Regions from separate parts of the Metabacillus hrfriensis genome, predicted to be linked through region 2. Evidence: a T-box and tRNA genes for the amino acid it is inferred to sense, from the RefSeq annotation. Region 2 holds a T-box; the other holds one or more tRNA genes.

Region 1 (15,275 bases), 1.2 Mb from region 2:
AATCCTGTATCCAAACCGTATAGAGGGCGCAAATATGTCGCAATTTCGTTATTGCCCCAGCGCATGGAAATTTCAGTCGGTCCAAACGTATTGGTGTTATTTTCAAACACTGGAATAAAGTCAACCATCAGACGAAATGAGACGAGCTGGCTGTCAGGATCCATGTTGTAAAACTGATACTCATCTGTCCAGCCGCCATGATCGTTTAAGAACTCAATGCTTTGTTTCATAGCTTTGCCCCGTTCAATAAACATGCTCGGATCAATGGTCGGATTGACAAACCTTAATCTCTCCTGGCTTGGATAAACGGTCAGTAAGCTTGTCCCGTCTGTATAGACGTTCTGAGTAGGCTTCATTTCTCTTCTTACATAGCTTGGATTCGTAAAGAGCGCCTGTTTGAAATCCTCACCGTTAATGGATTCAATGATATACTTCCTCTGATCCAATTCAATTTTGCCCTCTGGAAGAAGCAAGTTCTTATCTTCTGGGAGATCTATTGAAACGTAAGGGTCCAGGTTTTCCTTTTTTTCAATGATGGATGCTATGAAGTTTTTTGCATTTTCGCTGCTGATCGATGCTTCATATACCAGTCTTTGCTCTACAGAAACGAAAATGATTTTTTGCGGCTGATTTGCTTTTCCCTGCGGCAGAACAATCCGGTCAAAAGAAGAGTAGATTGTTTTTTGCGATTTATATTGAAGGATAGATTGAAAGATTTCAAATGGAATTTTGTCACTGAAAATAAATTCTATTTTTTTCGTTTCACTTTTTCCATTCAGCCACTCATCAAGCTGATCAGAGGTATATCGGTTTGAGACATTTTTCACTTCACTGATATTCCAGTTTCTCAGCTGATTCCATAGGAAATCAATATGTTCAGCTTTAAACGTCCCATAATGCTCGGTATTTTGATGGACAAACATCTGATAGGGACGGATCACATTGGCCGGCTCTTTTTTCTCTTGGCTGATAGGTTCATTTTCTAAATACTGGCTGTTTTGTATAAAGTCATAGTTAGGCTTAAAGGTCCACAGATTATACGTAAAAAACACACTGGAGCAGACCAGGAGCACTAATATAACTGTTTTTACTTGTTCACGATTCATCCCAATCATCCTCTTGATCCCGGGTAAATGGAAGAGTAAATAAGATCGTTGTCCCTTTTCCTTCCACACTTTTCGCCCATATTTCCCCGTCATGCGCACCGATCATCTCTTTTGCTATAGCAAGGCCGAGACCTGTTCCACCGAGCTTTCTTGTCCGCGCTTTGTCTACACGGTAAAAACGCTCAAATATCTTGTTCTCAGTTCCTTTTGGAATTCCCATCCCCTGGTCTGTTACGCTGATTTGAAGCTTATCCTCATGAACTTCAGCCTTAAAAGTTATCAGACCGCCCTCTGGTGAATATTTGAGAGCATTGGAAATAATGTTATCCAGCACTTGAGTAATCTTATCAGGATCAATGTCCACATAAAGTTTTTCCTCGGGCAGCTTGCGCAAAAAAGTCACGTGCTGTTCCTTTGTCATCTCAAAGCGATCAATAATCTGATTGAAGAAATTGGTAAAGTTAATCCATTCTTTATTGAAGCGATAATCTTTGCTGTCCAGTTTTGAAAGCTGCAGCAGATCATTAACAAGACGAATCATTCGTTCTGTCTCATTTTGAGTGACGTTTAAAAATTGAGGAGCAATTTCTTTGTCTTCCCAGGCTCCATCGGCAAGTGCTTCTAAGTAGCTTCTCATAGTCGTAAGCGGTGTTCTGAGTTCATGAGATACGTTTGCTACAAATTCACGTCTTTCCTCATCAATTTTTTCCTGTTCAGTAATATCATAAATAACGGCAATCAGACCATTATTCCATTTTTGCTCTTTTTGAATAACTGAGAAGTTAACTCTCAGGATGTACGGCTTATCTTCAGTACTTGCATCTAAAATAAGTGAGTCCTGCTGTTCAATCAAACTATCAAACGTATACTCATCTTCAATTCCAAGGATTTTAGTAATCGGCACCTCATAAACAGTTTCACGTGAAACATTAAGCATTTCCAGGGCAGGATTGTTAACTAGTATGACTTCCCCAGTTCGATTTGTTGCGATGACGCCATCTGTCATATGCGCAATAACAGATGCCAGCTTCTTGCGTTCTCCTTCTGTAGATGCTTGTGCTTCTTCAAGTTTATCCGTCAGATTATTAAACGTGATTGCAAGCTGGCCAATTTCATCCTCGCCGTATACTCTAACTTTTCTGGAGAAATTGCCCTTAGCAAGCTCAATCGCCTGTTTTCTCATATCAGACATTGGCCTTGTAATAGTACGTGCAAGGAATACACCCAGAATAGCGGTAATTGCCAAGGAAATACCTGTCCCAGTAGCCAGGATTCCATTAATCACCCGCATTTGAGAAAAGACTTCTTCCATGGAAGCGACTAGGTAAAGAGCACCAATGGTTTCTTGGTCTATATTTTTAATAGGGGTTGATGAAATCCATACTCGTCTGCTTGTATCACGTTCAATATAGACTTTTTCATCAGGCTTTTCGAATACAAGCGTCCGCTTTACGAGAACTTCAGTCGTCCTTTTCCCGATAATATCACTATTATTCGGATCTGATGTAGCGATTACGCGGCTATTTTTATCAATGACTCTAATTTCCTGAATTTCATCCTTTGCAAAATCCTTTAAAATAGCCGTGATATCCTCTTCTAGTGTCGGAAATGTGTCTGCAGAATCTTCTGTTCGTTCTTTTGTCATTTCCTGTTCTATGCTGTAATTAATGAAATTAATTCTTTGTGTAATGGAGGTGTTAAAGTTTTCTGTTAAAGATCTCTCAAGCTGCTGTACAAAATAGACTCCAATGATCTGCATGGCAATCATGATCAGAAGCACATAAACCATGACGAATTTAAAATGAATTGATCTAAAAAAACCTACTTTATTCATGAAACCTACTCCTGTTCAGGGTTTCGCAAGTAATACCCGACACCTCTTCGTGTCACAATCCAAGTCGGATGACTCGGGTTATCTTCGATTTTCTCCCTAAGTCTGCGAACAGTCACATCTACAGTGCGGACGTCACCAAAATAATCATAGCCCCAAACGGTTTGAAGAAGGTGTTCGCGCGTCATGACTTGTCCGATATGTTTGGCTAAATAGTGAAGCAATTCAAACTCACGATGAGTCAGTTCAATTGTTTCACCTCGTTTAGAGACGACATACGCATCAGGATGAATCGTTAATGAACCGATTTCAATTTCATTTTTATCTGTTTGCTGTTCTGGAGGAAGAGCCTGCAATCTTCTTAAATTGGCTTTTACGCGAGCTAAAAGCTCTCTGGTGCTGAACGGTTTTGTTACATAGTCATCTGCGCCCAGTTCAAGTCCAAGCACTTTATCAATTTCAGAATCTTTTGCTGTCAGCATGATAATTGGAATTTCGTGTTTTTTCCGGACTTCACGGCATACTTCCATTCCATCTTTATTCGGAAGCATAATATCTAAAAGGATGAGATCAGGCTGAATTTCTTCTACCATTTCCAGTGCTTCATTTCCATCATAGGCACAAAATACTTCATAACCCTCTTTTTTTAAGTTAAATTGCAGAATGTCTGCAATCGGCTTTTCATCATCAACAACTAAGATTTTCTTTTCCATGGCCAATCGCCCCTTTTATATAAGGTGTTTCTTTCCTTATTCTTAATTTACCACTTCTACCTAACAGATTCATCTTTTCAAGGCGTATTTATTTTTAGCTATTTCCTAAATGTGCCGCGGTGAACCAGCGGAAGTCCGAAAAGAGGTAAGTACGTTGAACCCGCTAAATTTTCAGCCTCAGCCTTATTTATTTCAGTGAAGACAAAAACTCGGCATTTTGCCGAGCTAAAAAGAGGAAAACCTCTAGCAAAGCTAGAGGTTATTTTTTCACGTAATCAAGCGGATTTTTCAATTTTCCATTCTGGTAAACTTCGAAGTGCAAATGAACACCGGTAGAACGTCCAGTAGATCCCATCACACCGATTTTTTGTCCTTGAGATACTGTTTGACCTACTGAAACCGAAATAGAGTCTAAGTGAGCATAAGCCGTTACCATTCCATTGCCATGGTCAATTTCAACTTTATTTCCATAAGCTCCAGAGTTGCCTGCAAAAATTATTTTTCCATTGTCGGCAGCTTTAATCGTACGATCGCTTGGACGGGCAATATCTATCCCTTTATGCATTTTCCCCCAGCGGGTTCCAAGCTTGCTTGAAACATATCCGCCTACAGCGGGCCATGCTAATGAACCGTTTTCGCGTGAAGGAACGATTTTCGTGCCTTTGACGATAATTTCTTTTACTGGTTCAGTAAGGGTTTCATCTTTTGTGGTTTCACGTTTCACTTCATTGCCATTTTCTTTAAAAACAATATAATTTAACAGCTTTTGACCGTCTTTACCTTCTTGCTTCGTTTCCTTGTCGCCTTTGAACATAGTAGAATCTTCAATCACTTCTGTTTCATAGGCAATTGCTTCTTTCTTTGATACTTCTTCTTTTACAAGTACATTTGTAAATGGTTTATACTCTTTTACATTCAATTCTTCTCCAGGCTTAATGACATCTTCATCTTTTAAACTTGGATTCAGTGCTAGCAAATCTTCTAAAGAAAGCTTATAATCAGCAGCTACTTCACTGAGTACATCTGTATCATTGACTTTATGCTTTTTCTCTTCAAGTGTTCCTTTTTCAAGAAGCTTTAAGCCTTCCTCAGCAGTAATCAGCTTGTCGGGAGAAACTTTTTCTTCAGTTACTGAAACTTTATCAGAAAAGGAAACGTCTAATATACGTGATTGGTTTTCTTTAATAGGCTGCAGAGGCACGGTGGAATCTTTTAGTGTATCCAGCTGCTTTAAAACTTCCTCTGAAACATATTTGCCTTTAAATTTATTCAATACGCTTTCGGCTTCTTCTTTGTTTTTGAAGTAAGCAACGTTTTTATCGTTTACTTTAATGGAAGCAGCTACTGCCACAACATCAAGTTCTTCATTCAGTTTGTTTAACGTTTCATCATTATTCGAAACAGGACGAAACATTTGTTCAGGGATGATTTCAATTTCTTCAACCGTTAATTGATAATCTTTATAGTTCTTTTTGGCCTCATCAATTTTCTGCTTTGAAAGGTCATCAATTAACTGCTGACTGTCTACTGTACCAGCTAGATCTCCATCTAAATAGACATGATAAACGGTTTCAAGTTTTTCTTCTGCAGATGCTGATCCAATGCCTAATGACAGACCTCCAGCAAATGCCAAACTAAAAAAAGCCTTCTTCATTATGTTGTTATTTGTATATTGAGTGTTGTTTCCAAAGGATCCATTTATGCGCTTAAACACGATTTAATTTCCTCCCAATTAACCACTGCTAAGTACTTTATCTATCATTTTATAAGCAAATAGTTCTATTTCGACAAAATTCTATTTTTTTACCACTATATTAAATTAGCATATTATCAGACAATTACCTAGTGATTTTGAAAAATGTAACATTTCTGTATTATTGGTGTCATAATTTACTGTTTCCTGTAAATATATGCCCATTTAACAAGGATTTTTCATGACAAAAAAGTCACAAAAATAAAAAAGACATGCATCCTAAAAGGATCATGTCTTTTTGAGTGGCTCGGGACGGAATCGAACCGCCGACACAAGGATTTTCAGTCCTTTGCTCTACCGACTGAGCTACCGAGCCATGTTTCAGTATGTGGTACAACATTTTTTTCTTCTTGGAACCTTCGCCCAAATTTCAGGGAAGATTAGCCAAGCACAATATTATGTAAAACACTGTTTATTACCGGACCTTTATTATTATAATTCAAGTCTTGCAGAAATACAAGGAAATTTTCGAATAATAGCGGCAGATTATTTATTTTGGCAGTACTTATCATGTAATATAGCCAATTTAAAAATTTCGAATCAGGCTGAAAATTTTTCAATATCAGCTGAAAAAATCCAAAAAACGGCTACTCCAATTATAAAAAAAGATCGAAAGGAGGCTAGCCCCTTTCGATCAGCTGCTTAGCTATATACGCTTCTTACAACGTTTGTTTGTGTTCTGTCAGGGCCCACTGAGAAAACTGAAAGAGGGATGCCTGTAAGCTGGGATACACGCTCGATGTAGTTGCGGGCATTTTGAGGAAGTTCACCAAGGTCGCGAACGCCTGTGATGTCTTCTGTCCAGCCTGGAAGTTCCTCATAGACAGGCTCGCACTCAGCTAATACTTTAAGGCTTGCAGGGAAAGATTCCATGATTTCGCCTTTGTATTTGTATGCTGTACAGATCTTCAATGTTTCAATGCCAGTTAATACGTCAATGGAGTTTAATGATAAATCCGTAATTCCGCTCACACGGCGTGCATGACGGACAACGACGCTGTCAAACCAGCCAACACGGCGTGCACGGCCTGTTGTTGTACCATATTCACGGCCAACTTCACGAATATGATGGCCAATTTCATTATCAAGTTCAGTTGGGAACGGGCCGTCACCAACGCGTGTTGTATATGCTTTAGAAACACCGACAACATGGTTGATTTTCGTTGGTCCTACACCAGAACCGATTGTAACTCCTCCTGCTACCGGGTTTGAAGAAGTAACAAATGGATAAGTACCTTGATCGATATCAAGCATAACACCCTGGGCACCTTCAAATAAAACGCGTCTGCCGCCGTCAAGAGCATCGTTCAATACAACAGCTGTGTCACAAACGTACTGCTTGAACTGCTGACCGTACTCATAGTACTCATCAAGGATTTCCTCAATCGTGAATCCTTCTGTCTCGTAGTACTTTTCAAGCATGCGGTTCTTTTCTTCAAGATTTCTAGTTAATTTTTCTTCAAACGCTTCACGGTCTAATAAGTCAGCGATGCGGATTCCTACGCGTGCTGCTTTATCCATGTAAGCAGGGCCGATTCCTTTTTTCGTTGTACCGATTTTATTGGCGCCTTTGCGTTCTTCTTCTACTTCATCAAGCTTTAAATGATAAGGAAGAATCACATGCGCGCGATTGCTGATGCGAAGATTGTCTGTGCTGACTCCGCGCTCGTGAAGATAAGCAAGCTCTTTAATTAGAGCTTTTGGGTCTACTACCATTCCATTGCCGATTACACAGGTCTTTTCACTGTAAAAGATACCTGATGGAATTAAGTGGAGCTTATATGTTTCACCGTTAAATTTAATCGTATGTCCAGCGTTATTCCCGCCTTGATAACGAGCAATAACCTCTGCATTTTCTGAAAGGAAGTCGGTAATCTTTCCTTTACCTTCATCTCCCCATTGTGTTCCAACAACTACTACTGAAGACATTAATGTGCACCTCCGGTTTTTTGAAACTCTTTCTCTTTTCGCACTACCAAACAAGCTAATTTTACCAGCAGAACAGAAGAAAGTCAACGAAAAGACGAACATTATTAAGATTACATTTTAATTTCGTTCGTAATATATCGTAATTGCAAATGATTTTGTTCATCTTTACATAGATTCCCCCTGTTTTTAGGGTTTCATTCCAGAGCAAGGATGTGTGTTGTAGTTTGAAGAGCGTTTAAAAATTGTAGTTGTAACTATAAATTGGGTGATCGGTTCTTATAAGTGTGCAGCACTTAGTGTGGGCTGCAACATGAGATAAGTGTTTCATAACCGAGTCAGCAGCACTTAATATGGGCTATAACATGAGGTTAGTGCTTCATAGCCGCATTTGCCGCACTTAATGTGGGCTTCAGCACAAGATTTGTGCTCCATAACCGGGTTTGCAGCACTTAATGTGGGCTTCAGCACAAGTTTTGTGCTCCATAACCGGGTTTGCAACACTTAATATGGGCTTCAACACAAGTTTTGTGCTCCATAACCGGGTTTGCAGCACTTAATATGGGCTATAACATGAGGTTAGTGCTTCATAACCGAATTTGCAGCACTTAATGTGGGCTTCAACACAAGTTTTGTGCTCCATAACCGGGTTTGCAACACTTAATGTGGGCTTAATCACTAGATTTGTGCTCCATAAACGGGTTTGCAGCACTTAATATGGGCTTCAACACAAGATTTGTGCTCCATAACCGAGTTTGCAGCACTTAATGTGGGCTTCAGCACAAGATTAGTGCTTCATAACCGCATTTGCAGCACTTAATATGGGCTTCAACATAAGTTTTGTGCTCCATAACCGAGTTTGCAGCACTTAATGTGGGCTTCAGCACAAGATTTGTGCTTTATAACCGAGTTTGCAGCACCTAATATGGGCTTCAACACAAGATTAGTGCTCCATAACCGAGTTTGCAGCACTTAATGATGGCTTCAACACAAGATTAGTGCTCCATAACCGCATTTGCAGCACTTAATGTGGGCTTCGACACAAGATTTGTCCTCCATAACTGAATTTGCAGCACTTAATATGGGCTGCGACACGAGGTTAGTGCTTCATTACCGCATTTGCAGCACTTAATGTAGGCTACAACACGAGGTTAGTGCTTCATTACCGCATTTGCAGCACTTAATGTAGGCTACAACACGAGGTTAGTGCTCCATAACCGCATTTGCAGCACTTAATGTGGGCTACAACACGAGGTTAGTGCTTCATTACCGCATTTGCAGCATTAAACACTATGATATTTGGCATTAACACGCCATTTGCAGCACTAAAAGAAATCACCGAAACAAGATAAACACCAGTCTTCTATGCACTCAGCCGTATTTTCTGTGCATTCTTCCAGCAATCTCCTGAAAAGAGGGACCTCAACTGTACTCAATCCACCGCGAAATGCCCAATCATCGTTGTTCCTTCAGCTATTTTTACAAAAAAAAAGCTGTCAACAGCGACAGCTCTAAGCACCTGGCGGAACGCCGGCATCATCGAATCGCCGTTCCAAGTTTACGAATTTATTGTATTCCTTTACGAAAGCTAGACTGACCGTACCGACTGGTCCGTTACGCTGTTTTGCAATGATGATTTCGATGATATTTTTATTTTCGGATTCCTTATCGTAGTAATCATCACGATATAAGAAAGCAACAATATCCGCATCCTGCTCGATACTTCCTGATTCACGGATATCTGACATCATTGGACGCTTGTCCTGACGCTGTTCAACTCCCCTTGATAGCTGTGATAGGGCAATAACAGGAACTTTTAATTCCCTGGCAAGGGACTTAAGTGTCCGTGAAATTTCAGATACTTCCTGCTGACGGTTATCTTTATTTCTTCCGCTTCCCTGAATCAGCTGCAAGTAGTCAATCAGAATCATCCCAAGACCGCTTTCCTGTTTGAGGCGGCGGCATTTTGCACGGATTTCACTTACCCGGATGCCTGGAGTATCATCTATAAATATACCCGAATCCGACAAGCTTCCCATCGCCATGGTAAGTTTTCCCCAGTCTTCAGGAGTCAAGTTGCCGGTACGCAAATTCTGTGCATTTATATTGCCTTCAGCACAAAGCATCCTCATGACGAGCTGATCTGCCCCCATCTCAAGACTGAAGATCGCAACGTTCTCATCTGTTTTCGTTGCCACATTTTGTGCGATATTCAAGGCAAAAGCGGTCTTTCCGACAGAAGGACGGGCAGCTACAATAATCAGATCATTTCGCTGAAAGCCGGCTGTCATTCTGTCGAGCTCTGTAAAGCCTGTGGCGATTCCAGTGATGTCTCCTTTTCTTGTGTGGAGCAATTCAATGTTATCGTACGTTTGAACAAGAACATCTTTAATATTCTGGAAAGCTCCGGCGTTTTTCCGCTGTGAAACCTCCATAATGTTTTTCTCGGCTTCATTTAATAAAACATCTACTTCATCTTCACGGGAATAACCGTCTTGAGCAATCGTTGTAGCTGTTCGGATCAATCTCCGCAAAATCGACTTCTCTTCTACGATTCTTCCGTAATATTCAATATTGGCAGCAGTTGGAACCGCATTTGCCAGATCACTTAAATAAGATACTCCGCCGATTTCCTCTAATAAATTGGCATCAGCAAGCTCAGAGGTTACTGTTACTAAGTCAACAGGCTCCCCTTTATCCGCAAGCTTCAGCATCACATTGTAAATCTTCTGATGAGATGCTCTGTAAAAGTCTTCTGGAATCAAAATTTCAGAAGCGGTGATTAAAGATGCGGGTTCTAGAAAAATCGCTCCGAGTACAGCTTGCTCCGCCTCAATATTTTGTGGAGGAATCCGATCATCAAACATTTCATTCATGATGATCACCGTCCTTATCATTTAATTAGAAAAGCGCAAGCGCCTTAGTCAGCTCCGGCAGGCAGATCCATTCTGACCGGGGCGTTCGGCGATGCAGCTAGACATGGATGAACAAAACCTTATATTTCTCTATAATAAGAAAAAATGTGATGCTGCGAAAAGAAGCAGCATCCATTCACACATCACATTTATTAAACTGATTATTTTTGTTCTGTTACGTGCACCTTAACAGTAGCTGTTACTTCCGGATGCAGTTTTACCGGCACATTTGTATAGCCTAAAGCCCGGATCGCATCTGGCAGGTCAATTTTTCGTTTATCAACTTTATGGCCATGTGATTTCATAAGCTCATCAGCAATTTGCTTGCTTGTAATAGATCCGAATAAACGGCCGCCATCTCCTGATTTCGCCTTAAGTTCAACCGTTAAGCTTTCAAGCGTCTCTTTTAGTTCAACAGATTTTGCAAGCTCTGCAGCCGCTTCTTTTTCTTCTTTTTTCTTTTGACCTTGAAGCTTGCTGATTTCTGCCTGATTGGCTTCAATCGCAAGTCCCTGCTTAATTAAAAAGTTATGTGCATAGCCGTCAGCTACATTTTTAACTTCTCCTTTTTTCCCTTTACCTTTTACATCTTTTAAGAAAATAACTTTCACGACTTAGTTCCTCCTTCTAAATACTCTTCGATCGCATGATTTAATCTTTCTTCTGCTTCAAGCAGTGATACATGTTCAAGCTGTGTAGCCGCATTTGTGAGGTGACCCCCGCCATCTAATGCTTCCATGATCAACTGCACATTGATATCCCCAAGGGAACGGGCACTGATGCCGATTGTGTGCTCATTTCTTCTCGCAAGAACGAATGACGCCACAACACCGCTCATTGCCAAGAGCGTATCTGCTGTTTGCGCAATGATGACCTGATCGAAATAGTCCTCTGAATCAGGATCTGACTTTGCGATGGCGATGCCATCTTTAAGCATGTTGGTATTTTGAATGATCTTTGACCGCTTTACATAGTGATCAATATCTTCTCTCATAAATTTTTGCACGAGAATGGTGTCAGCCCCTTTAGACCTTAAATAGGAGGCTGCATCAAATGTACGGGAACCCGTTCTGAGAGTAAAGCTTTTAGTATCGACTATAATGCCTGCGAGCAAAGATGTGGCTTCAATCATGTTCATTTTCAGACGTTTTGTCTGATATTCCAGGAGTTCTGTCACAAGCTCTGCTGTTGAAGAAGCATATGGCTCCATGTAAACCAGCAATGGATCCTTAATAAACTCTTCACCCCGGCGGTGATGATCGATGACGACAACATTGTCCACTTTATTCAGCAGCTTTTCATCGATGACAAGTGACGGCTTATGGGTATCCACAACAATCAGAACTGTGTCATCTGTAGAGATTTCCAAAGCTTCTTCTCTTGTTATAAAACGGGACCACAAATCAGAATGCTGCTTTACTTCCTGAATCAGCCTCTGCACGCCTGTATCAATCTCGTTTTGATCCAGAACGATAAAGCCTTCCTTTTCATTCACCTGAGCTACTTTCAGAATGCCGATGGCTGAGCCTATCGAATCCATATCGGGGTATTTATGGCCCATAATGATAACTTTGTCGCTTTCTGAAATAATTTCAGTCAGCGCATGCGAGATCACTCTTGCACGCACCCTCGTTCTTTTTTCCATCGGATTCGTCTTGCCGCCATAAAACTTCACTTTTCCGTTCGTCTGCTTAATGGCAACCTGATCTCCACCGCGTCCTAAAGCGAGATCAAGACTTGATTGAGCCAAATCCCCAAGCTCAGTAAGGGACGGCACACCGGAGCCTATACCGATGCTCAATGTGAGGGATATATTTTGAACCGTCGTCTGTTCTCTTACTTCGTCAAGAATCGAAAACTTTCCTTTTTCAAGCTTTATTAAAATATTTTCATTGAGAATTGCCATGAAGCGCTCTGATGACGTTCTTTTCAAGAAGATGCCGTTGTCGGTTGCCCATTTATTCAGCAAGGAGGTTACTTGACTATTAATTGTGCTTTTCGTCTGGTCATCCAGGCCTTGAGTGACTTCATCGTAATTATCAAGAAATATAAGTGCAAGAACTGTCCGCTCATCCTCATACTGCTTTTCAATTTCTGTCTGTTCCGTAACATCAAAGAAGTACAGCAGTCTTTCCTCGCGCTTGATGATTACTTTAAACTTCCGTTCGTGAAGAGTTATGGTTTCTGTATCTACTTCCTGCTTCACAAGGGGCACAAGTGATTCGGCTACATCATACATGGACCTGCCGACCAATGTGTCTTCATGGAAACAGGATGTCAAAAACGGATTAGTCCATTCTATATGATAATGTTCGTTAAAAAGCATAATTCCTATAGGCATTTCCATTAAAGCTTCTTCGCCAACCCGCTTCAAACGGTAAGAGAGAGTCGAAATGTAGGTTTCCATCTCAACCTTCAGCTTTTTATCGGCTATTTTCAAAAGAAATAAGATCGCACCTAATAGAAAGACCCCGGCAACACCAATCATCCATCGATAATAAAAGATGATGATGATGGAAATCGCGGTCAGGCCAATTAATGCAAATAGGGGATACCTGATAAACGGTTTTTCGTAAAAACTGGGCATTTTGTTTCAGCTCCTCAAACAACAGTGAAACATACGTAAGACTGCGGCTTACTCCTTCTGCGCACTGTATGAATCTAGTTTATGCGCCATAGTGCTATTTCTTCACGCGGCCCCGCAAATTAAAAGCTAAATCAATTATACCTAAGATTCGCACAAGATACATCAGGATCGGCAGAATCAAAGAAAGAATGATTGCTGTAACAGGTATGGCTTTCGAATAATTTTTCACATGACTGTAAAAGAAAATAAAAGAGAAGCCCTGTACCACTAACAGCACCTGCAGAACAAACAGCAAGTTTACAGCAGCAATATATAGAAAGCTGCCTGTATCCAAATTTAAAAAGAATAAAAAACTGACAATCAAGTAATACCAGACAATGCTTGTAGGCAGCTTCCACTCTCTGAATGGCTTTAGCGGCACCAGCTGGATTTTCAGTCTTTTAAGAACAGGAATGGTTACAGCATGAGACAGTATGGCGAAGATAAATGAAACACTCACAAGCAAACTTGGAATTAAGTAGCCTATGTACTTCATTTGCTCTTCTAATTGATTAATCGCTGCTTCATTTGCTTCCTGACCAATTGCAGCCATCATTGACTTTGCCATATCAATCGTTTCGTCCATGCTGCCTGTCGCTTCTTCAATTGGATCGATTTGAAAAAATGCCACAGAAGCAGCATACATGACGACAAAGCTGATGAGAAAGGCAATTGTGCCCCCAATCAAAGCGCCTGCTGTTTGTCTCTTCTGATAAAAGTAACCCATTACGATTCCGCTCAGGGCATATGTTAAAGTTAATGGCAAAGCAAACAAAGAACCAACTATCAATGTAATGAAGATAGAAGCGGCCATTAAAGTGACAGCAGCTTTAATCCCGTGTCTCACCGTATAAAGAATAAACGGCAATGGCAAAAAGACCATTAAAAATGCCCCAATAAGCGGCAGATAAAGTGTCATTAATGTTAATACAGTAAAAAGCGCAAGTAATATCGCACCTTCTGTCAGTACGTTAACCCGTTTCACAGTTTCACCTCTTTTATACTTCCAAGCTTATTTTAAATGAACCGTGTGTGACAAATCAAATGATTGGATAAAGAGTAAATAAAAAAGCAGCAAGGAATCCTCACTGCCTTTTTCATCTTATTATTCGCCAGATACGTATGGAAGTAAAGCCATTTGACGAGAGCGTTTAATAGCAATCGTTAATTTACGTTGGTATTTAGCGCTTGTTCCTGTTACACGACGAGGTAAGATTTTACCACGCTCAGAAACGAATTTTTTAAGCAAATCTACATCTTTGTAATCGATGTTAGTGATTCCGTGTGCAGTGAAGTAGCACACTTTACGACGTTTTGCACGTCCACCTTTGCGTCCGCCTGCCATAGTTATTTCCTCCTTCCATTATGAATTGCACGTACTATATGTTTTAAAACGGTAAGTCATCATCAGAGATATCAATCGGCTTTCCATCATTTGCGAATGGATCGTCATCAAAGTTCGAACGGCCTTGATTACGCTGATTCTGATTTTGATTTTGATTTTGGTTTTGGCTGAATGGATTTTGCTGACCGCCTTGTCCACCTTGGCCGCCGCCATAATAATTGTTGTTTCCGCCACCGCCGCCGCTGTTTCCACTTCCGCTTTTAGGTTCAAGAAACTGTACGCTTTCAGCAACCACTTCAGTTACATAAACACGTTTGCCAGTCTGGTCTTCATAGCTGCGAGATTGAAGACGTCCATCTACTCCTGCCAAACTTCCTTTTTTAAGGAAATTTGCAACATTTTCAGCCGGACGGCGCCATACGACGCAGTTAATGAAGTCCGCTTCTCTTTCACCCTGCTGGTTTGTGAAGGCACGGTTTACAGCTAATGTAAAAGTAGCAACTGCAGCTCCAGCTGGTGTGTAGCGCAGTTCTGGATCTTTTGTTAGTCTGCCGACTAAAACAACCCGATTCATCATCAGAATCATCCTTTTTTAAAGATATCTAATCTATGTGAATTACACTTCTTTTCTAGTTACCATGTGACGCATGATGTCTTCGCTGATTTTCGCTAAGCGGTCAAATTCTTGAACAGCTTCCGGCTTTGATGCAACTTGAAGAAGCATGTAGTAACCGTCACGCAAATCGTTGATTTCATAAGCAAGGCGACGTTTGCCCCACTCTTTTGTTTCTTCAACTTCCGCACCATTGTCAGCTAAAATTGTGTTAAAACGCTCAACTAGAGCTTTTTTAGCCTCATCTTCAATGTTTGGACGGATGATATACATGATTTCGTATTTATTCATCTCTTACACCTCCTTTTGGTCTAAACGGCCCTAAACGGGCAAGGAGCAATTAAACAATTCAATTACTCACAAGTTTAAATTATAGCAAACAAAATGACTTTAGGCAACCAAATTAAACATTAAAACGGAAATGGATAACGTCGCCATCTTTTACGA
Region 2 (15,275 bases):
CGCGATCGCCGTCAGAAAAAACGCGATTTCCGTCAGCTTTGGATTACTCGTATCAACGCAGCTGCTCGCTTGAATGGTCTTTCTTACAGCCGTTTAATGCATGGCTTAAAGCTTGCTGGCATCGAAGTAAACCGCAAAATGCTTGCTGAGCTTGCTGTAACTGATGCTCAAGCATTTGCTCAATTAGCAGACGCTGCTAAAGCAAAATTAAACAGCTAATCGCTGCAGAAAGGTCATTCTCACCGTTTGAGAATGGCCTTTTTTCTCATTATTTTAAAGTGGATAAGGAAGATAGAATTTTGCGCTTGGATGGCAAACGGAAGCGCCTGACACCTCGGTCAGAACAATTCCGTCAATATAGTCAAACCCGGATTTTTCTGCCGGATTCTTATCTGTCATGCCAGAGTTAAACGGGCACTTGCGCTTTTCTTATAGAAAGGATGAAGATGATGGCGCTTTTGATCAGTTATTACATATTGCTGAATATTTACGGCTTCTATTTAATGGGAGCAGATAAAAATAAAGCTAAAAAGGGACAATGGAGAATTAAAGAAAGCAATCTTTGGCTTATTGGCTTCATTGGGGGAGCGATCGGGCTGACAATTGGAATGAACGCTTTCAGGCACAAAACGAAGCATCAATCTTTTGTTGTCGGTCTGCCTGCTTTAATGATTATTCATTTCTTCCTGTTCGGCTATTTTTTATATAAGATGTCATAATACTGCTTTGAATTAGATACAATTTAGTACACACGATTCTCACAAAAAGTCATCTTATGAACTGCATGAAAGAGGTGAGGACAATCGATCTTGCAACTTCTGCAGTCGTTTCAACGGTTCAGTCAACAGGCTTTCTAGCCCCGCTTTTTTTTATCTTTATGCACATTTTAAGACAGTTTTTGTTCATTCCTGTAGTTGTCATCTGCATCATTGGCGGAATTTTATTTGGCACTCAATTTGGTACCTTTTATTCCATTATTGGCCTGACTGTCGCCAGCATAAGTTTTTATACCCTATCTAAACAATTTCCTTCTTTTTTGGAACGCTTTTCAGGTTTAAAGAAAAAATGGCTTGGAAGATATACAAGACTTTCTGTAGGGCAAATTATTGTACTCAGAATGATCCCGTTCGTTAACTTTTCCATTTTATCGTTATGTATCCTTGATCGGTCGACTTCATTTAAAGACTACGCAAAGCTTTCATTTTGGACTCATATACCTGCAGCTTTTTGTTTTACATCTTTTGGGGCATACTTTGGGAAATTCTCACTTGTTACAACAATCGTATTAATTGGTACGCTGATTTTATTTGTCTATTTGCTGAGAGAAAAAAGAGTTATTATAAAATGGCATGATTTTTTTGCAAAAACCATGCAAAAGCCGTGACCTATGTCACGGCTTTTGGGTTTTTAACAAGAATTCTTTCACGGGACTTTTCCAATCAAGAGCAGCATGAGGATATCGTTCCCTCACTTTTTCTTCTACAAATTCAAAATCAGAGAGGGAGAGCCCTTGAAGTTTACTTAGGCTGCCGGTCCAAATAAAGATGGATACAACCTCAAACGCCTGATCCGTTGTTCCAAGGTATTTCTCGCCTTCGAACAAAACACCCTTGTAAGTCAACAAGAAGTTTTTGCGCACGTTGTCACGCTCATCAAGCAGAAAAAACTGCTTTTTTTCCTGTGCAAGCTCAAGCTTCCGCTTGGGATTCAGCACATATTTTGCTAGGGAATAAAGGACAAAGACAATAAGAACAAGCAAAAGTAATCGTAACAGGATTACTATCATGGCAGTGCCTCCCAAACGTATTTTGTTACAATACGAATGAAGCATTCATAAGGTTTCAGTTTTTTTATGTATGATTAAATTTTTTTGAAGTAAACAAGTGTAAGTGGTAAACTTGGCGGAGTATAGGAGTGATAAACAATGAATTTATTGAAATTATTTGAGATGCAGAAGGATCTTGATTCGAAAATTGAAAAACAGCACGGCCTGGAAGAGGAATCGCTGCTAGAAAAGAAAATTTTAGCTTTGCTTGTTGAAGTTGGCGAACTTGCCAATGAAACAAGGTGCTTTAAATTTTGGAGTTTAAAACCTCCAGCTGAAACTAGTGTCATTCTTGAGGAGTATGTGGATGGCATACATTTCATTTTATCGCTTGGAATTGAGATTGGCATGACAGAGAGTAATGAATTTGAACTGTTCGATGAAGGTGTTTCTTTAACAGCACATTTTGTTCATGTATATGAAAAGATTGCGCAGTTTGAAAAAAGCCATTCTGAAGAACACTATCTAGAACTGTTTCAGCAGTATCTTTTGCTTGGAAAAGTTCTTGGATTTTCAGCTGAAGAAATTGAGGCTGCTTATGTAAAAAAGAATGAAGTAAACCATGATCGTCAAAAACAGGGCTATTAAGATTTTGAATTACTTTCCAGTGTTTAGTATAATAGGAAATAGTAAAAGAGGGGGGTAAATGAATGGCGAAATTAGATGAAACACTGCAGATGCTGAAAGATTTAACAGATGCAAAAGGCATTCCCGGCAATGAAAGAGAGCCGAGAGAAGTCATGAGGAAATACATAACGGCATATGCCGATGAAGTAACAACAGACGGTCTTGGGAGCTTAATCGCCAAAAAAACAGGCAAAGAAGGCGGCCCGAAAATTATGGTTGCCGGCCACTTAGATGAGGTTGGCTTTATGGTCACTCAAATTGATGATAAAGGATTTCTTCGTTTTCAGACGGTAGGCGGATGGTGGTCACAGGTTATGCTTGCACAGCGTGTGACAATCACTACAAAAAAAGGAGATGTTACAGGTGTTATCGGTTCTAAACCGCCGCATATCCTTCCTCCTGAAATGAGAAAAAAACCGGTCGACATTAAAGATATGTTTATTGATATCGGGGCATCAAGCCGTGAAGAAGCAATGGAGTTCGGTGTATTGCCTGGAGATCAAATCGTCCCGTATTTTGAATTTACGGTTATGAACAATGAAAAGATGCTGCTTGCGAAAGCGTGGGATAACCGCATCGGCTGTGCAATTGCAATTGATGTCTTAAAAGGGCTGAAAGATGCTGAACATCCAAACGTTGTATATGGTGTGGGTACGATTCAAGAGGAAGTAGGGCTTCGCGGAGCACGTACGTCTGCACATGCTATTCAGCCTGATATTGGATTTGGCGTTGATGTTGGAATCGCAGGTGATACACCAGGAATTTCAGAGAAGGAAGCATCAAGTAAAATGGGTGAAGGCCCGCAAATTATTCTTTATGACGCATCAATGGTGTCTCATAAAGGATTGCGTGATTTTGTAGTCGGTGTTGCCGATGAACTCAGCATCCCATATCAATTTGACGCGATTGCAGGCGGAGGAACAGACTCAGGTGCAATCCATATGACAGCGAATGGCGTTCCTGCTCTTTCCATTACAATTGCTACTAGATATATCCATTCTCATGCTGCCATGCTGCATCGGGATGATTATGAAAATGCAGTGAAATTAATTACTGAGGTTATTAAACGTCTAGACGAAGAAACCGTTAAAACGATTACCTTTGATTAAATAACATAAAAATGCTGGGCAGTCTGCCCAGCATTTATTTCTTCTTTAAACCCTCTTCAAGAATCGTCAGCATTTCATTTTTCTCATCCTCGCTGGAATTCTGCCAGATTACTTCGAACAGAACGCCTAAGCCAGGAAGCATTTTTTCTTCGCCGTTTTGAATCGCATCTACAATCGTATCCTCAAGCTGACCTTGATCATTGCCTGATACATTTGAGATAATGGCATTTCTTAAATTTAAATCCATGATAATCACTCCACCTCTTATAATATTTACCTATCTATATCCTGCGTTATTTTGTGTTTTTTATGTATGTTTTATAAGATATAATATAGAAAAGTGAAAATGCCCGTTTAGCTCCGACAGACCGGAAAGGCTCCGCCATAAAAGCCCGGTTTTGACATTTATGGCGAAGCCGTTCTGGACAAGAAGCAGGGCGGCCAGCAGACAATAGTTAAAAGCAGAATATTAAAAGGTCCATTAATTATATAGAAGAAAAGCGGCTATAAAGGAGCAGTAATCGTGAAACGAATTGAATCTGTACAAAATCAAAAGGTAAAGCAATGGCGTAAATTACATACCAAAAAAGAACGTGACACAACGAATACATTTTTAATTGAAGGCTTGCATTTAGTAGAAGAAGCCTTAAAAGATAAATCAGTGATTAAAGAATTGATCATTTCAGAAGAAGCATCCATTCCATCACATTGGAATGCGGATGATCTGCCGATTATATATGTCACGAAAGAAATCATGAAAGCAATCTCTGAAACAGAATCCCCGCAGGGTGCAGCTGCAGTCTGTGTTCAATCAGAAAAGCACGAAATAAGTGCCTGGAAAAAGGTCGTGCTGATAGATGCCATTCAGGACCCGGGCAATCTGGGAACAATCATCAGGACTGCAGATGCAGCAGGGATGGATGGGGTCATACTTGGAGACGGAACCGTGGATGCATACAATTCAAAGGTTGTCCGTTCCAGTCAGGGATCAATCTTTCATATTCCAATCGTAAAAAGAAAATTGAATCAGGCAATCCCAGAGCTTAAACAGCAAAATGTCTCTATATATGGAACCTCGCTTCAAAATGGCGTTGATTATCGTAAAACCGAAGCAGCACCTTCATTTGGTCTGCTTATTGGCAATGAGGGAAGCGGAGTAAATAAAGAATATCTTCAGCAAACTGATCAAAATCTTTACATTCCGATTCTAGGAAAAGCAGAATCCTTAAATGCAGGAATTGCAGCGGGCATTCTAATGTATCATTGTATTGGGAATCAATAAAAATAGTGAAATTTTCTCAACTTCAAATTTACGGAGCTAATAAATTTGGAGTTTTTACAAAATAGAAAAGAAAACGGCTAAAACAAAAATAAACGGCTAAATTAATTCCAGAATCCGCTAAATAAAACGGATGTTCCGCCAGTAAATATGAAGTTTTGGCTAATAAAATTTCATATTTGGCTAAATGTTCTGCCAATCTGAGCTTGGTTAGCAGTTTTATTAGAGATTTTAGAAGTCATGCCGCATTCGCTTTGCCTCCTAGCCCCTCGGTCAGGAACGCAATCCCCGATAAAGTCAAACCCGGACTTTTCCGGGGGTTTTTTATCTGTCATGCCTGAGCTAACCAAGCGGTTCCGCTTTTCGGTGTTGTCCAGCTCCATCGCCCAGCTCCTCGGCCAGAACGGATCCGCCAGTAAAGGCAAAAAGCGCCTTTTCTGTCGGATCCTTATCTGTCATGCCTGAGCTAAACGGGCGATTCCGCTTTTCTAGTCTTGCATGAACATATTCTTTTCATTATAATAAGATACAGTTACATACTCTAACAGTGATGATAGAGAAGAGTAGTTTACGGGAGCGTCAATCAGGGAGAAAATGCCGGTGACTGAGAGCATTTTTTTGACAGCAGTAAATGAATTCACCTCTTTAGCTGGCATCAGGACCATTCGGTTTTTGAATGTAAAGATGTTCCGGATCAATTCCGTTATCTTAGAACGAAGTGAACAGCTGTTTCTTTTTGGGCTGTTAACAAGGGTGGTACCGCGATATTCAACTCGTCCCTTTTTTGGGCGGGTTTTTTATTTTGGAAAAAAATGAGCAATCATTTGAAATAAAGGAGGAAACAGCATGCAGGAGCAACTGAAACAGCTTCAGTTAGAAGCACTTGAAAAAATACAAACAGCTAATGATTTAAAAAGCCTGAATGACATCCGTGTCTCATACTTAGGCAAAAAAGGACCGATTACAGAAGCGCTTCGCGGTATGGGAAAACTATCTGCAGAAGAGCGTCCGTTAATGGGTGCCCTTGCAAATGAGGTCCGCGAAAGCATTGCAACAAGCATTGCAGCAAAACAGGAGGGACTGGAGGAAGCTGCGGTTGAGGAAAAATTGGCAGCAGAAACAATCGATGTAACACTTCCTGGGCGCCCGGTCCGATCAGGAAACCATCATCCTATTACAGCAGTTATTGAGGAAATTGAAGATCTTTTCCTCGGAATGGGTTATTCAGTTGAAGAAGGCCCTGAAGTTGAAACGGATTATTATAACTTTGAAGCATTGAACCTTCCTAAAGGACATCCTGCAAGGGATATGCAGGATTCATTCTACATTACTGATGAAACGCTGCTTCGTACACACACATCCCCGGTTCAGGCTAGAACGATGCAAAAGTATAAAGGGCAAGGTCCTGTTAAAATTATCTGTCCGGGTAAAGTGTACCGCCGCGACAACGACGATGCGACACATTCTCATCAATTCACTCAAATTGAAGGGTTAGTGATCGATGAAAACATCAGCATGAGCGATTTAAAAGGAACACTGGAAGCCTTTGCTAAAAAGATGTTTGGAGAGGACAGAGAAATTCGTTTGCGCCCAAGTTTCTTCCCATTTACGGAGCCTTCAGTCGAGATTGATGTTTCATGCTTTGCATGCGGAGGACATGGATGCAATGTATGTAAGGGAACTGGCTGGATTGAAATTTTAGGTGCAGGAATGGTTCATCCGAACGTGCTTGAAATGGCTGGATTTGACTCGAAAAAGTACAGTGGATTTGCATTTGGAATGGGACCTGAGCGCATTGCCATGCTGAAATACGGTATTGATGATATTCGCCACTATTACACCAATGATGTACGTTTCTTAAAACAATTTAAAAGAGCATAAAAGGAGGTTTACCGATGTTTGTTTCATATAAATGGCTGCAGAATTACGTTGATCTCAGCGGAATATCAGCAGAAGAACTGGCAGAAAAGATTACTAGAAGCGGGATTGAAGTAGAAGGTGTTGAAGCGCTGAACGAGGGTATGAGCGGTGTTGTCATCGGTCATGTGCTTGAAAAAGAACAACACCCTAATGCAGATAAACTGAACAAATGTTTAGTCGATGTCGGGGGAGAACTGCCTGTACAAATCATTTGCGGTGCTGCAAATGTCGATAAAGGCCAAAAAGTAGCAGTTGCAACTGTGGGTGCAGTTCTTCCTGGAAACTTTAAGATTAAAAAAGCTAAGCTGCGCGGTGAAGAATCAAACGGAATGATCTGTTCTCTTCAGGAGCTCGGAATTGAGTCAAAGCTTGTGGCAAAAGAATTTTCTGAAGGGATTTTTGTATTCCCGAATGACGTTCAGCCAGGTGCAGATGCTCTAGCTGAACTGAGCCGAGATGATCAGATTCTTGAACTGGGGTTAACTCCGAACCGTTCAGATTGCTTAAGCATGCTTGGTGTCGCACACGAGGTAGCGGCGATTTTAGGAAGAAGTGTCACATATCCTGATCTTACACATGAGGAAGCTTCTGAAAAGGCATCTGATTTTATTACTGTAGCTGTAGAGGCTAAAGAAGAGAATCCTTTATATGTAGCTAAAGTGATCCGCAATGTACGAATTGCTCCATCACCTCTTTGGCTTCAAACAAGGTTAATGGCTGCAGGAATTCGTCCGCACAATAATGTTGTGGATATTACCAACTATGTATTAATCGAATACGGTCAGCCTTTGCATGCATTTGACTATGACCGCTTAGGTTCAAAAGAAATTCTTGTTCGTCTTGCTGAAGCAGGGGAAGAAATCATCACACTAGATGGACAGAAACGTGTCCTTACTCCTGAACATCTTGTTATCACAAATGGCAAAGAGCCTGTTGCTCTAGCAGGCGTGATGGGCGGAGAAAATTCTGAAGTTCATTCAGATACAACAACGATCCTGCTTGAGTCTGCGTACTTCAACGGTCAAACCGTCCGCAAAGCTTCCAAGGATCATGGGCTTCGCAGTGAAGCAAGTGCGCGTTTTGAAAAGGGCGTTGATCCAAACCGTGTCCGCGCTGCAGCAGAACGTGCAGCCCAATTAATGATGGAGCTTGCAGGCGGAGAAGTATTAAATGGATCTGCAGAAGTGAACTGTTTAGAAGCAGAGCCTGCTGTTGTCAGCATTCATGTGGATAAAATCAACAAAGTGCTCGGAATGAACATATCAGTAAATGAAATTCAGTCGATCTTCACTCGTCTTGGCTTTGAAATAAAGGAAGATAACGGAACGTTTACAGTTACTGTTCCGACAAGACGCGGAGACATTACGATTGAAGAAGATTTAATTGAAGAGGTAGCAAGACTGTATGGCTATGATAATATTCCATCAACATTCCCGGTCAGCGCATCTTCACCAGGCAGACTGACTGAATATCAGTATAACCGCCGCAAAGCTCGCCGTTATCTGGAAGGAGCAGGCTTGTACCAAGCGATTACGTATTCTTTAACAAGTGAAGAAAAAGCATCTCAATTTGCTCTTGAAGCATCAGATTATACTCGTCTTGCTATGCCGATGAGCGAAGAGCGCAGCGTACTCCGCTTAAGCTTGGTTCCGCATTTGCTGGAAACACTGAAATACAATCTTGCTCGTCAAAATGACCAAGTAGCGCTTTATGAAATGAGTTCGGTTTTCATTTCAAATGGAGCAGGAGAACAGCCTGTTGAAAAAGAGCGACTAAGCGGTGCTGTTACTGGTTTGTGGCATTTAAATCAATGGCAGGGCGAAAAGAAGCCTGTTGATTTCTATGTAGTAAAAGGAATTCTTGATGGATTGTTTGATGTCCTTGGGCTGAAAGAGCAAATCACATACAAACAAGCTAAGCGCGATGGGCTGCATCCGGGACGTACCGCAGAAATCTTGCTAAATGGGATCACTGCAGGATTCATCGGCCAAGTTCATCCAAAGCTTCAAAAACAAATGGATCTAACTGAAACATATGTATTTGAACTTGCTTTACAGCAGCTGCTGGAGACGAATCTGGAAGAATTAAAGTTTTCCGTGATTCCTCGTTTCCCTTCAATGACAAGGGATATTGCCCTTGTTGTTGACAGAGAAATTGTCGCAGGAGATCTTAAAGAAACAATTTCTGAAGCAGGCGGAAAGCTTCTAAAAGAAGTGTCTGTATTCGATCTATATGAAGGGGATAAACTGGAAGAAAATAAAAAGTCGCTCGCCTTCTCTCTGCGCTATTTCGACCCGGAGCGCACATTAACTGATGAAGAAGTAACGAAAGCTCATGAAAAAGTGCTTCGTGCAGTTGAAGAGAAATACGCAGCTGTGCTGAGAGGTTAATGAATCACATGAAAAGCAGTGAAATCTAATGAGATTTCACTGCTTTTTTGCATTCAGTTCTTCTCTGTAACGTCTCTGATCGACTGATAAAGTATGGCAGTCATCTCTTCCAATTCCTCTTTTGCTGCTGCAAGCGGCGGCATAAATACAATGACATTTCCCAGAGGTCTGAGGAGCATGCCGAGCTCCCTTGCACGTCTGCAGACTTTAACTCCCACCCTGTCCTTCCAATCAAACGGCTCGGCTGTTTCCTTATCCCTCACTAATTCAATCCCGATCATAAATCCTTTTTGCCGAATATCTCCTACGTGGGCTAATTGCGAAAAAGCTGTTAATTGACTTGCCAGATATTCTGACATGATCTCCACTTCCTGTATTAAATTCCGCTTCTCTATTAATTCAAGATTTGCAATGGCAACAGCACACCCTAAAGGGTTTCCGGTGTAACTGTGGCCATGGAAAAACGTTTTTTGCTCCTCATAGTCTCCTAAAAATGCTTTGTAAATCTCTTCAGAAGCAACTGTAATTGCGACAGGAAGATATCCGCCTGTCAATCCTTTTCCAGCTGTTAAAAGATCAGGAGTGACATGCTCGTGCTCACATGCAAACATTTTCCCTGTTCTGCCAAACCCTGTAGCGACTTCATCCGCTATCATCAGAACCTCATATTTTGTACAAAGCTCTCTCACGCCTCTCAAGTAACCTTCAGGCATCACAATAATTCCGCTTGCACCTTGTACAATCGGTTCAATAATCAGCGCAGCAATTTCATCAGAACGCTGTGCCAATAGAGTCTCTAACTCTTTTAACGATTCATGAACGATGACAGTTTCAGAATTTCCGTATGGTGAGCGGTATACTGAAGGGTAAGGAATTTTAATGCAGTCAAAAAGCAGGGATGAATAGGCTTTATGAAAGAGGTCGATGGCTCCTACTGAAACCGCGCCAATCGTATCTCCATGATAAGCATCCTTCATAGTGATAAATTGTCTCTTAGTTTCTTTTCCTTTATGCTGCCAGTATTGAAAGGCCATTTTAACGGCAATCTCTACAGAAGTTGCACCTGAGTCTGAATAAAACACTTTGCTGAGACCTTCAGGCATAAGTTTAATGACTTTTTCTGCCAAAAGAATAGCAGGAACATTGGCCATTCCAAGCAGGGTAGAGTGTGCTACTTTATCCAGCTGCTGTTTGATGGCTTCATTTAATTCTCTTATATTGTGGCCGTGCACATTTAACCAGATGGAAGAGACGCCATCCCAATATTCTTTGCCGTTTACATCAATTAGTTTAAGGCCTTTTCCTTCAGCGATAATAACAGGCTGATCCTCTATGTAATCTTTCATTTGGGTAAAAGGATGCCAAATATATTGCTTGTTCTTTGCTGCGAGTTCTTCGTAGGTAATTTCAGCGAGTGCCGGACTTTTATACATGGTTTGCCCCCTTTAAAAATATTGTTATAACTCTATCGTATAGACAGCAAACAATATATGTCAACCAAAAATTAATTTAGTTGACATATATATTTTGCTGTAGATAAAATGAAGACAAATAAAAGGAAAGGAAGAAAAAGAATGAAGCGTTCGCTGTCGGTTTATTCCATTTCAGTTGTATCAATGTTTGCAGCTTTAACAGCAGCAGGAGCATTTATAAAAATACCGATGCCGGTTATTCCATTTACATTGCAGATTCTATTTGTCTACCTTGCAGGTGCTTTACTGGGCAGCAAGCTTGGAGCAATGAGTCAATGTCTTTATATTGCAATCGGACTTTCGGGACTGCCGGTATTTTCAAGCGGTGGCGGTCTTTCTTATATTTTCCAGCCGACATTCGGTTATTTAGTGGGATTTGCTGCCGCCAGTTTTGTCATTGGCTATATCCTTGAGAGGTGTAATCAGCCGAAGCTGAAGCATTTTCTGTACGCTCATTTTACCGGTCTTATCATTGTTTATTTGTTCGGTGTAGGCTATTTATATCTCTCGTTAAACACATGGATTGGAACAGGGATTTCTTTTGGTGCAGCATTTTACAGCGGTTTTTTGCTGAGTATATTCGGCGACTTGCTTCTTTGTTTTGGAGCTTCGCTATTAGCATTAAGATTGTATAAATCCGTGCGCAGGCCTTTAGAAAAAGGTCGAGTGTCCTATTCAGGGGCAGCTAAGGGATGAGCGGAATATTTGTTACCGGTACAGACACAGGCATTGGCAAAACGTTTGTAACGGCGTATTTACTTGGAATTCTTCAGCGTTCCGGGATAAAAGCCGTACCGTACAAACCAGTTCAAAGCGGCGGAAGGCTGGAGGAGGGTATTCTTGTCGCAGAAGATATTGAAGAATATCGTCTGGCTGCAAATCTTCCGTACCAGCAAGATGAGCTTTGTACATACTGTCTGGAAGACCCCGTTTCACCCCATTTAGCCGCAAAAATATCAGGTGTTAAAATCGACAAGAATCGTTTGGTCAATCAATATATCAAGCTTCAAAAAGAAAATGATCTTGTGATCGTAGAAGGTGCAGGCGGTCTCGCAGTTCCTCTTGCCGAAAATGAAGGTGAAATCTATTTAACGAAAGATCTTATTAAAGAGCTCGACATTCCTGTCCTGATTGTCACTCATCCCTCACTTGGAACGATAAATCATTCATTGCTGACTGCAGAATATGCCAAAAAAAATGGTATAGCCATTCTTGGATTTATCATCAACAATGTGTCTGAGGAAGAGTCTTTAATGGAACAGGACAATGTGCGGATGATTGAAATTTTGAGCGGGGTGCCTGTGATTGGGAAAATTCCATACTCAAAAGGAAAATTTGAAAGTTTATTAAATAGAGAGTCTCTTATTTCCCTGGAACAAATCGTGAAAAAAAAGCGGCAAAATCATTAAGATTTTGCCGCTTTTTTTATTAGGTTTCATCTATCCTTTTTTCTTGCAGCCAATTTTTTTGCTTTGTCTGTATTGGCAAAATGAAACTTTGTTAAGCTTCTTAATGTGCTTTCTCCTTTTTTCGCAATTATTGCTGCTGCAGCTTCGTCAACCTTCGCTCCAGCACCTTTAGGAAGTGTCATGCCAGCTTTTTCAGACAGACGATCCATCTCCTTAAGAAAGGCGTATCTTGCCAAAATAGAAGCTGCTGCAACCGCAAGGTGTATTCCTTCTGCTTTTGTGCTGAAAAAAGTATTTTCTTTACGGTAGGAAATGCCGCTGAGATGTTTGAAATAGATGGAAGGCTCTGCGAATTGATCGATCAGCACAGCTTCCGGCACTTCCGGCTCAATTTTGTCGTAAAGTTTGTTGATTGCCTGATTATGAAGGATGGCCTTCATTTTCCCCTGGGACATTCCGGTGCTCTGGAGCTGATTGTATTTTTCATTATGCAGGACCAGCAGACTGTAGGGTACTATAGATAGAAGATTTTTGGCAATGACTGAAATTTGTTTATCATTCAAATGCTTTGAATCTTTTACACCTAATTCCTGAAGCAGCGGAATCTGATCTTTTTTCACATAGGCTGCAACCACAGTGATCGGGCCGAAGAAGTCACCCGTTCCGACTTCATCCGATCCTATGATGGAGAGAGTGGATATGTTTGCCGGCGGACTAAAAACAGTAAGTGGCTTCGAAGGTTTCTTAGTAGTCTTTTGCTCAGGCTTAGACCACTTTTCTGCTTCTTCCGCTGCCAGATTACCCTGAAACAGAACTTTTCCAGACTTATAGGCAGTAATGGTGCATCCATTTGATTTAGCAGTAAATACAGCACCCGGCGGAAGCTTTGAGCCCAAATCCGAAGAGTAATAGGATTTCATTTTCAGGATGGTCGGCTGATCGATTTTAATAACGGCATTGGACAAGAGATGACACCTCTTTTAAAATAATGATTGATACTAGATATTGATTGGCATTATCTTTCCATTATACTAGATATCATGTTATGATAAAGATTAGGATTCTCAAGAATGGAGGATTTTTCGTTGGATAACCACTCAAAAAAGAAAACGACAGTTGATATATATGGACAGCAATTTTCAATAGTAGGCACGGAGAGCACAAGTCATGTGCGCCTGGTGGCTTCTATTGTTGATGATAAAATGCGAGAAATCAGCAGCAAAAGTCCTAATCTTGATATTAATAAGCTGGCAGTCTTAACTGCAGTGAATGTTGTGCATGACTATTTAAAATTAAGAGATGAATTTGAAAAACTAGAGAAACAAATCATAGAAAAGGATTGACGCGGTAAATGCTTGATATTGCACTTTTTATCATCTTGGCAATGGGCCTATTAGTCGGATTAAAACGCGGCTTTATTCTTCAATTCATACATCTTACAGGGTTTATCATCGCCTATATTGTAGCATATAAATACTTTGGTGTTTTGGCGCCAAAGTTAGAACTGTGGGTTCCATACCCAACGCTTGGCGAGAGCGGATCGGCTATTTCCTTTTTTACAGGCGGAAATCTTGAAGAGGCATACTATAGAGCTGTAGCGTTTGTCATTTTATTTATCGGCACAAAGATCTTGCTGCAAGTAGTAGGATCTATGCTTGATTTTGTTACATACCTTCCAATCCTTAAACAGCTGAATAAATGGGCTGGCGCCATTTTAGGATTTCTTGAAATCTATTTAATTCTTTTTATCTTGCTGTTTATTGGCGGGCTGCTTCCGGTTCCGGAAGTCCAGTCAGCAATGGGGGATTCTGGACTTGCAAAAGTAATCGTTCATCACACGCCGTATTTTTCTGATAAAGTTCAGGAATTATGGCTGCAATATGCACCGAATTAACTTCTCCTCCAATTAGGAGAAGTTTTTTTGGTAAAAAGCCCTTTATCTCTTCTGTTGTACTTTTGCAGAAAAAATTTGTATCATTTTAAATGAACCGCAATAGATGGAAAAACGACTTGACCCGAGGTGATGGAATAATGAGCGTACATAAAAAAGATGTGATTAAATTACTTGAATATATAGCAGTACACATGGAACTTAAAGGAGAAAATCCATTTAAGATAGCTGCTTTCCGCAAAGCTGCCAATGCACTCGAAACAGATGAGCGGAGCTTGTCTTCAATTGAAGATTTTACAAAAATCGCAGGAATCGGAAAAGGAACAGCTGCGGTTATCACTGAGTTTATTCAAGCAGGCAAATCTGAAACCCTGGAGCAGCTTCAGTCAGAAGTACCGCAAGGGCTGATTCCATTGTTGAAACTCCCAGGACTAGGCGGCAAAAAAATTGCAAAGCTTTATAAAGAGCTTGGGGTAACGGACGTTGAATCTCTTAAAAAAGCCTGTCTTGAAGAAAAGGTTCAGAATCTTGCCGGATTCGGAAAAAAAACAGAAGAAAAAATTCTTGCTGCGATTGATGAAATTGGAACCCGTCCAGAGAGGCTGCCGTTATCATTTGCTCTGCCGATTGCTGAAGAAATTGAGACGTATTTGGAATCGTGTGAAGAGGTTCAAAAGTACAGCAGGGCAGGCAGTCTCAGACGAATGAGAGAGACTGTCAAGGATTTGGATTTTATTATCGCAACGGAGCATCCCCAGTATGTCAGAGATCAGCTCATAAAAATCCCTAATATCTCTGAAATCATTGCAAACGGAGACACAAAGGTCTCTGTTCAGCTGCAATATGAATATGAAATTGGTGTAGATTTTCGTTTAGTTACTCTTGATGAATTTGCTACGACACTGCATCATTTTACCGGTTCAAAGGATCACAACGTTAAAATGCGGCAGCTTGCAAAGGAACGCGGCGAAAAAATAAGCGAATATGGTGTTGAAAATAGTGAGACAGGTGAAATCACCACTTTTTCAACAGAAGAAGAATTTTACGCTCACTTTGATCTTCCTTTCTTTCCTCCTGAAATCCGGGAAGACGGGACGGAAGTAGAAAAATACATGAAGGATACTAAGCTGATATCTGCCGATGATATAAAAGGCGATCTTCATATGCACTCAACTTGGAGCGATGGAGCTTTTACAATCAGTGAAATGGCAGAAGCGTGCAGAATGCGCGGGTATGAGTATATGGCTATTACAGATCATTCCCAGTACCTTAAAGTGGCAAATGGCCTGACTCCTGAACGATTGAAAGCTCAGCGGGATGAGATTGACAAATTAAATGAACAATATGAGGATT

What was found. A T-box is a leader RNA that pairs with one kind of tRNA and senses whether it is charged. The one in region 2 lies ahead of pheS (phenylalanine--tRNA ligase subunit alpha), so its partner is inferred to be a tRNA-Phe.
Region 1: it has a tRNA-Phe gene. The T-box ahead of pheS (phenylalanine--tRNA ligase subunit alpha) is inferred to sense a tRNA for this amino acid. The anticodon was not compared.

Annotation. Positions count from the first base shown of each region.
Region 1 is NZ_CP126116.1:5,036,492-5,051,766, forward strand. Features, by position in the region: gene QLQ22_RS24860 (YycH family regulatory protein) at 1-1,106, opposite strand, end outside; gene walK (cell wall metabolism sensor histidine kinase WalK) at 1,096-2,940, opposite strand; gene yycF (response regulator YycF) at 2,946-3,650, opposite strand; gene QLQ22_RS24875 (M23 family metallopeptidase) at 3,910-5,364, opposite strand; tRNA gene QLQ22_RS24880 (tRNA-Phe) at 5,647-5,719, opposite strand; gene QLQ22_RS24885 (adenylosuccinate synthase) at 6,046-7,332, opposite strand; gene dnaB (replicative DNA helicase) at 8,841-10,205, opposite strand; gene rplI (50S ribosomal protein L9) at 10,406-10,855, opposite strand; gene QLQ22_RS24900 (DHH family phosphoesterase) at 10,852-12,831, opposite strand; gene QLQ22_RS24905 (YybS family protein) at 12,926-13,855, opposite strand; gene rpsR (30S ribosomal protein S18) at 13,976-14,215, opposite strand; gene ssb (single-stranded DNA-binding protein) at 14,259-14,792, opposite strand; gene rpsF (30S ribosomal protein S6) at 14,832-15,119, opposite strand; gene ychF (redox-regulated ATPase YchF) at 15,232-15,275, opposite strand, start outside.
Region 2 is NZ_CP126116.1:3,810,582-3,825,856, reverse strand. Features, by position in the region: gene rplT (50S ribosomal protein L20) at 1-219, shown strand, start outside; gene QLQ22_RS19025 (DUF1294 domain-containing protein) at 450-719, shown strand; gene QLQ22_RS19020 (TVP38/TMEM64 family protein) at 776-1,384, shown strand; gene QLQ22_RS19015 (sigma-w pathway protein ysdB) at 1,391-1,786, opposite strand; gene QLQ22_RS19010 (dUTP diphosphatase) at 1,925-2,413, shown strand; gene QLQ22_RS19005 (M42 family metallopeptidase) at 2,476-3,561, shown strand; gene sspI (small acid-soluble spore protein SspI) at 3,596-3,808, opposite strand; gene QLQ22_RS18995 (TrmH family RNA methyltransferase) at 4,085-4,843, shown strand; T-box leader at 5,382-5,624, shown strand; gene pheS (phenylalanine--tRNA ligase subunit alpha) at 5,687-6,721, shown strand; gene pheT (phenylalanine--tRNA ligase subunit beta) at 6,736-9,150, shown strand; gene bioA (adenosylmethionine--8-amino-7-oxononanoate transaminase) at 9,204-10,583, opposite strand; gene QLQ22_RS18975 (biotin transporter BioY) at 10,725-11,318, shown strand; gene bioD (dethiobiotin synthase) at 11,315-12,031, shown strand; gene rnhC (ribonuclease HIII) at 12,058-12,996, opposite strand; gene zapA (cell division protein ZapA) at 13,102-13,374, shown strand; gene QLQ22_RS18955 (CvpA family protein) at 13,383-13,925, shown strand; gene polX (DNA polymerase/3'-5' exonuclease PolX) at 14,060-15,275, shown strand, end outside.